Regions from separate parts of the Carnobacterium sp. AT7 genome, predicted to be linked through region 1. Evidence: a T-box and tRNA genes for the amino acid it is inferred to sense, from the RefSeq annotation. Region 1 holds a T-box; the other regions hold tRNA genes.
The links. The T-box of region 1 lies ahead of serS (serine--tRNA ligase). A T-box ahead of a tRNA ligase gene usually reads a tRNA of that ligase, here a tRNA-Ser.
Positions count from the first base shown of each region.

Region 2: it encodes a tRNA-Ser, which carries the amino acid that the T-box ahead of serS (serine--tRNA ligase) is inferred to sense. The anticodon was not compared.
Region 3: it encodes a tRNA-Ser, which carries the amino acid that the T-box ahead of serS (serine--tRNA ligase) is inferred to sense. The anticodon was not compared.

Region 1 is NZ_ABHH01000023.1:17,755-19,987, reverse strand. Features, by position in the region: gene CAT7_RS08910 (serine hydrolase) at 1-524, shown strand, start outside; T-box leader at 643-880, shown strand; gene serS (serine--tRNA ligase) at 947-2,230, shown strand.
Region 2 is NZ_ABHH01000050.1:6,051-8,283, forward strand. Features, by position in the region: gene CAT7_RS11550 (ISL3 family transposase) at 1-33, shown strand, start outside; tRNA gene CAT7_RS11555 (tRNA-Leu) at 207-290, opposite strand; tRNA gene CAT7_RS11560 (tRNA-Cys) at 325-395, opposite strand; tRNA gene CAT7_RS11565 (tRNA-Gln) at 428-499, opposite strand; tRNA gene CAT7_RS11570 (tRNA-His) at 511-583, opposite strand; tRNA gene CAT7_RS11575 (tRNA-Trp) at 621-694, opposite strand; tRNA gene CAT7_RS11580 (tRNA-Tyr) at 724-807, opposite strand; tRNA gene CAT7_RS11585 (tRNA-Phe) at 813-888, opposite strand; tRNA gene CAT7_RS11590 (tRNA-Asp) at 924-996, opposite strand; tRNA gene CAT7_RS11595 (tRNA-Val) at 1,016-1,088, opposite strand; tRNA gene CAT7_RS11600 (tRNA-Glu) at 1,135-1,206, opposite strand; tRNA gene CAT7_RS11605 (tRNA-Ser) at 1,218-1,306, opposite strand; tRNA gene CAT7_RS11610 (tRNA-Asn) at 1,362-1,435, opposite strand; rRNA gene rrf (5S ribosomal RNA) at 1,448-1,563, opposite strand; partial or broken rRNA gene CAT7_RS11620 (23S ribosomal RNA) at 1,655-2,233, opposite strand, start outside.
Region 3 is NZ_ABHH01000037.1:14,493-16,725, reverse strand. Features, by position in the region: tRNA gene CAT7_RS10715 (tRNA-Leu) at 1-56, shown strand, start outside; tRNA gene CAT7_RS10710 (tRNA-Arg) at 60-133, shown strand; tRNA gene CAT7_RS10705 (tRNA-Pro) at 168-241, shown strand; tRNA gene CAT7_RS10700 (tRNA-Ala) at 253-325, shown strand; tRNA gene CAT7_RS10695 (tRNA-Met) at 354-427, shown strand; tRNA gene CAT7_RS10690 (tRNA-Ile) at 450-523, shown strand; tRNA gene CAT7_RS10685 (tRNA-Ser) at 561-650, shown strand; tRNA gene CAT7_RS10680 (tRNA-Met) at 677-749, shown strand; tRNA gene CAT7_RS10675 (tRNA-Asp) at 788-860, shown strand; tRNA gene CAT7_RS10670 (tRNA-Gly) at 866-936, shown strand; tRNA gene CAT7_RS10665 (tRNA-Ile) at 945-1,018, shown strand; tRNA gene CAT7_RS10660 (tRNA-Ser) at 1,051-1,138, shown strand; tRNA gene CAT7_RS10655 (tRNA-Glu) at 1,164-1,235, shown strand; tRNA gene CAT7_RS10650 (tRNA-Ser) at 1,283-1,372, shown strand; tRNA gene CAT7_RS10645 (tRNA-Met) at 1,399-1,471, shown strand; tRNA gene CAT7_RS10640 (tRNA-Asp) at 1,512-1,584, shown strand; tRNA gene CAT7_RS10635 (tRNA-Phe) at 1,600-1,672, shown strand; tRNA gene CAT7_RS10630 (tRNA-Gly) at 1,684-1,754, shown strand; tRNA gene CAT7_RS10625 (tRNA-Ile) at 1,765-1,838, shown strand; tRNA gene CAT7_RS10620 (tRNA-Glu) at 1,858-1,929, shown strand; gene CAT7_RS10615 (hypothetical protein) at 2,206-2,233, opposite strand, start outside.

The DNA of each region.
Region 1 (2,233 bases):
CTTCAATGACAGGAACAGCTGAACAAGAAGGCATGAGAATTATTACTATTGTCATGAATGCAACGAATGGACAAAAAGATTTAGGTAAACGTTTTGTTGAGACAGATAAAATGATGGATTGGGCTTTTGAAAACTGGAGCAAGGTTCAAGTTTTTAAAGAAGGACAAACTTTAGACAATGTTGATCCTGCTAAAGTTGATAAAGGTAAAAAAGATACTGTAAAACTAGCAATTCAATCTGACGTTTCTCTTCTTGTTCCGACGAATACGGATAGTGCAAATACTGAGACAACTGTTCAATTGCAAAAAGATTTGTTAAATGAATCAGGCCATTTAACAGCGCCAATTAAAAAAGGTACTGAAGTAGGTACCGTCCAAGTGATTAGTGAAGGCGATGATCTAGGGTATGTTAATGGCGATAAAGGCGAAGAAGTTACCGTTGTAGCAGCTTCAACTGTTGAAAAAGCGAATGTATTTATTTTAGCAGGACGTTGGATGAAAGATTTTATAAGCAACTTATTTTAAAATGTGTTCATCTTAAATTTCTACTAATTTTATAGCAAAGGGCTGGGGAAAGATTCCAGCCTTTTTTTGTTGACTTAAGGGAAGAGATTAAGGTAAAATGTAAGCAATTGAATGAACACGAACGTTAGTAATGCGAAATAGTAAAAGGTATTAAATACACAAAGAGAGTCAATGGTTGGTGAAAATTGACGGTTTAATCTTTTGAATCCATCGCGTGAAGTAAACAATGAACTCAATTTTGTTGATAAAATTGTTTCGGATCCAGACCGTTATCTGATTGTAAAGTGTAGAGGATTCATAGGCAGTCTTCTAAATTTGGGTGGTACCGCGAACGTTGAGGCCATTTCGTCCCATAAATAAGGGGATGAAATGGCTTTTTTTGTACAATTTAATAGGAATAACCATAAGAAAGGAAGAATGAGATGCTAGATATTAAACAATTAAGAACGGATTTTGATGTTACAGCGAAAAAATTAGAAATACGAGGAGTCAAAAGTGAGTTATTAGAGGAGTTTGTTACATTAGACAAAGAAAGACGTTCTTTAATAGTAACAACTGAAGAATTAAAGAGTTACCGTAATGAAGTATCCGGCGCTATTGCAACGTTAAAACGTAGTAAAGCAAATGCAGATGATAAAATTAAAGAAATGCGTGAAGTTGGAGAAAAAATAAAAGAGTTAGATGAACAATTGGCAGTAATTGATGAAAAAATAGAAAATATTGCTACAGGGCTACCAAACTTGCCACACGAATCTGTTCCAGTTGGAGCAGATGAAGAAGCAAATGTTGAGATTCGCAAATGGGGAACACCGCTAAAAGTAGATTTTGAATCAAAAGCGCATTGGGAAGTTGCAGAAGAATTAAATATCTTAGATTTTGAACGAGGAGCTAAAGTTTCTGGAAGTCGTTTTGTTTACTATAAGGGACTAGGTGCTAGACTAGAAAGAGCTGTATACAACTTCATGCTAGATTTGCATACAGAAGAACACGGGTATACAGAAATGATGACGCCGTATTTAGTTAACAGTGATTCAATGTTTGGTACAGGACAATTTCCTAAATTTAAAGAGGATGTCTTCCAAATTGAAGGAACAGATTTAACGTTGATTCCAACAGCAGAAGTTCCTTTAACAAACTATTACCGTAATGAAATTTTAAAAGAAGAGCAACTTCCAGTATATTTTACTGCATTAAGCCCATCTTTTAGATCAGAAGCTGGTAGTGCAGGAAGAGATACTCGTGGATTGATTCGTTTGCATCAGTTCAATAAAGTAGAAATGGTTAAATTCAGTAAGCCAGAAACATCTTATGATGAATTAGAAAAAATGACAAATAATGCTGAGGCAGTTTTGCAAAAACTTAATTTGCCTTATCGCGTTTTAGCGCTATGTACGGGAGATATGGGCTTCTCAGCTGCTAAAACGTATGATTTAGAAGTGTGGATTCCTGCTCAAGAAACATATCGTGAAATCAGCTCTTGTTCAAATACTGAAGCTTTCCAAGCTAGACGAGCAAAAATCCGTTACCGTAATGAAGAAACAGGTAAATTAGAATATGTCCATACGCTAAATGGCTCTGGATTAGCTGTCGGAAGAACGATAGCAGCTATCTTAGAAAACTATCAACAAGCAGACGGCTCAGTTAAAATTCCAGAAGTATTAATTCCATATATGGGTGGAACAACTGAAATTCGCAAAGCAAATTAACAA
Region 2 (2,233 bases), on a different contig from region 1:
AACAGCATGAGTCAGTTACCTCACGCTGCCTAAATTAGATTTTATTTTAACTAAATTTTGCTCATCCACACCATTTGACGAAGAGCCACTATTCATAAGAATCTTTGAAGCATCCACACCATTTGACGACGATTCCAAAGAGACTGATTAAAGAAATGAACAAAAAAATACACCTAGCATCTTATAGATGTGAGGTGTATTTAGTATACCGGCGGCCGGAATCGAACCGGCACGCCCTCGCGGGCACAGGATTTTGAGTCCAGCGCGTCTACCAGTTCCGCCACGCCGGCATATGGACTACTTTTTTTCATCTTTTCGAACATAAGGCGGTAACCGGATTTGAACCGGTGATGAAGGTTTTGCAGACCTCTGCCTTACCACTTGGCTATACCGCCATCTTTTTAGTTGAATGGTTCATTCAATTAAACTGGGCTAGCTGGATTCGAACCAACGCATGAGGGAGTCAAAGTCCCTTGCCTTACCGCTTGGCTATAGCCCATGAAAAAAAAAGGCGACTGATGGGGATCGAACCCACGCATGCCGGAACCACAATCCGGTGTGTTAACCACTTCACCACAATCGCCATGGTAATTATTTTTTTGCCCATCTTACATTAAAAATGGCAGGGGTAGTAGGAATTGAACCCACACTGATGGTGTTGGAGACCATAGTTCTACCTTTAAACTATACCCCTATCTTATAAAGGTTATTTCTTTTAAAAAATGGTGGAGGGGGGCAGATTCGAACTGCCGAACCCGAAGGAGCGGATTTACAGTCCGCCGCGTTTAGCCACTTCGCTACCCCTCCAATAATGGTGGCCTGGGACAGAATCGAACTGCCGACACCTTGAGCTTCAATCAAGTGCTCTACCAACTGAGCTACCAGGCCATTATATAAATGGTTTATTTAATTTTTCAAACCAACGGTCTCGACGGGAATCGAACCCGCGATCTTCTGCGTGACAGGCAGACATGTTAACCCCTACACCACGAGACCTTTTTATAACTTAAACCAATGGAGGTTGACGGGATCGAACCGCCGACCCTCTGCTTGTAAGGCAGATGCTCTCCCAGCTGAGCTAAACCTCCGAAGAATCTTACTACTGCTTTTTTTAACCAGTAACGTCGTTACTGATGACCCGTACGGGAATCGAACCCGTGATACCGCCGTGAAAGGGCGGTGTCTTAACCGCTTGACCAACGGGCCGTTTTTTCAAACGGAGAGTAAGGGATTCGAACCCTTGAGACAGTGTTCACCGCCTACATGATTTCCAATCATGCTCCTTCGGCCACTCGGACAACTCTCCAGGTGGGGTTCACTTAAACTAATCTCGTTTATATTTACATAGTTTGACTATGGAACTCCGCAAGTAGGACTCGAACCTACGACATCATGATTAACAGTCATGCGCTACTACCAACTGAGCTATTGCGGAATAATTGAATGTGCGTGGCAACGTCCTACTCTCACAAAGGGAAACCCTTCACTACCATCGGCGCTAAGAAGCTTAACTTCTGTGTTCGGCATGGGAACAGGTGTGACCTTCTTGCCATCATCACCACACAATTTCAATCAAGAGAACGTTGTTCTCTCAAAACTGGATAAGTTAAAAATCATTTTTCGTTCTGAAACCCTCTTACACCGTTTAAAAAATTTGGTTAAGTCCTCGACCGATTAGTATTGGTCCGCTCCATCTATCGCTAGACTTCCACTTCCAACCTATCTACCTGATCATCTCTCAGGGGTCTTACTCACTTACGTGATGGGAAATCTCATCTTGAGGGGGGCTTCACGCTTAGATGCTTTCAGCGTTTATCCCGTCCACACATAGCTACCCAGCAATGCCCTTGGCAGAACAACTGGTACACCAGAGGTGTGTCCATCCCGGTCCTCTCGTACTAAGGACAGCTCCTCTCAAATTTCCTACGCCCGCGACGGATAGGGACCGAACTGTCTCACGACGTTCTGAACCCAGCTCGCGTACCGCTTTAATGGGCGAACAGCCCAACCCTTGGGACCGACTACAGCCCCAGGATGCGATGAGCCGACATCGAGGTGCCAAACCTCCCCGTCGATGTGGACTCTTGGGGGAGATAAGCCTGTTATCCCCAGGGTAGCTTTTATCCGTTGAGCGATGGCCCTTCCATGCGGAACCACCGGATCACTAAGCCCGACTTTCGTCCCTGCTCGACTTGTAGGTCTCGCAGTCAAGCTCCCTTATGCCTTTACACTC
Region 3 (2,233 bases), on a different contig from region 1:
TTAAAATCCTGCGGTGAGTGATCACCGTGCCGGTTCGATTCCGGCCCTCGGCACCATTTGCACCCATAGCTCAATTGGATAGAGTACTTGACTACGAATCAAGGGGTTAGAGGTTCAAGTCCTCTTGGGTGCATTTCTTTTGAAAGAAAGAATAAAACCTTATTTAACGGGAAGTAGCTCAGCTTGGTAGAGCACTTGGTTTGGGACCAAGGGGTCGCAGGTTCGAATCCTGTCTTCCCGATTTAAAAATTAGGGGCCTTAGCTCAGCTGGGAGAGCGCCTGCCTTGCACGCAGGAGGTCAGCGGTTCGATCCCGCTAGGCTCCACTTTTTTTAAAATTATTACTTTTATTATGGCGGTGTAGCTCAGCTGGCTAGAGCGTCCGGTTCATACCCGGGAGGTCGGGGGTTCGATCCCCTTCGCCGCTATTATTATTATTTAAAAGATCTTGGACCTTTAGCTCAGTTGGTTAGAGCAGACGGCTCATAACCGTCCGGTCGTAGGTTCGAGTCCTACAAGGTCCATTAATCAGTTAAGATTAAAGTACCCTTGTATCATAATGGAGGATTACCCAAGTCCGGCTGAAGGGAACGGTCTTGAAAACCGTCAGGTGTGTAAAAGCACGCAAGAGTTCGAATCTCTTATCCTCCTTTTTTTTAAAGCTTCATTAATATTATCGCGGGGTGGAGCAGTTGGCAGCTCGTCGGGCTCATAACCCGAAGGTCACAGGTTCAAGTCCTGTCCCCGCAATTTATCTTTTTTAAAAGATAGTTTTTAAATGTAAAAAAGGTCTCGTGGTGTAGGGGTTAACATGTCTGCCTGTCACGCAGAAGATCGCGGGTTCGATTCCCGTCGAGACCGTTTTTGCGAGTGTAGTTTAGTGGTAAAACCACAGCCTTCCAAGCTGTTGATGCGAGTTCGATTCTCGTCACTCGCTTTTTTTATGGGCCTATAGCTCAGCTGGTTAGAGCGCACGCCTGATAAGCGTGAGGTCGATGGTTCGAGTCCATTTAGGCCCATTGAATAAATTAATACTTATTTTTTAGTTATTGGGGAAGTACTCAAGTGGCTGAAGAGGCGCCCCTGCTAAGGGTGTAGGTCGTTAACGCGGCGCGAGGGTTCAAATCCCTCCTTCTCCGTATTATATTTTTTTGTAATTTTATAGGCCCGTTGGTCAAGCGGTTAAGACACCGCCCTTTCACGGCGGTATCACGGGTTCGATTCCCGTACGGGTCATAAACATTTTTGTTTAATTTAATACAGTATCATCTTATCAGTCTTATGGAGGATTACCCAAGTCCGGCTGAAGGGAACGGTCTTGAAAACCGTCAGGTGTGTAAAAGCACGCAAGAGTTCGAATCTCTTATCCTCCTTTTTTTAAATGTTTCATTAATATTATCGCGGGGTGGAGCAGTTGGCAGCTCGTCGGGCTCATAACCCGAAGGTCACAGGTTCAAGTCCTGTCCCCGCAATTTATCTTTTTTTTTAAAGATAGTTTTTAAATGCAAAAAAGGTCTCGTGGTGTAGGGGTTAACATGTCTGCCTGTCACGCAGAAGATCGCGGGTTCGATTCCCGTCGAGACCGTTTAATTAAATATTTGGCCCGGTAGCTCAGTTGGTAGAGCACTTGATTGAAGCTCAAGGTGTCGGCAGTTCGATTCTGTCCCGGGCCATTTCTTGTAATGCGGGTGTAGTTTAGTGGTAAAACCACAGCCTTCCAAGCTGTTGATGCGAGTTCGATTCTCGTCACCCGCTTTTTTTTTTTGGGCCTATAGCTCAGCTGGTTAGAGCGCACGCCTGATAAGCGTGAGGTCGATGGTTCGAGTCCATTTAGGCCCATTGCACTATTTAAAATAATGGCCCGTTGGTCAAGCGGTTAAGACACCGCCCTTTCACGGCGGTATCACGGGTTCGATTCCCGTACGGGTCATAAAATAAACAAAAAAAAGGATTGGAGATTTTTTCTCCGATCCTTTTTTTTGTTTTATCATGGATGCTGCAGTAAGGAAGTGAATCGAAACATCACTACCTATAGTTTATACAAGTGAAAATCCTCCCTTTGAATGTGGTGTCGTAACTTTATTCTAACGGAGATTTTCGCTTGTTTTAATTTTTTGTCATTTTCTATAAAAATAGTGCTGGCGACTTTTAGTCACCAACACTAACTATTATAGAACCTCTAAACGTCACTACCTTTATTTTATATTTAATTTGTATGAATGAATAGAATAACA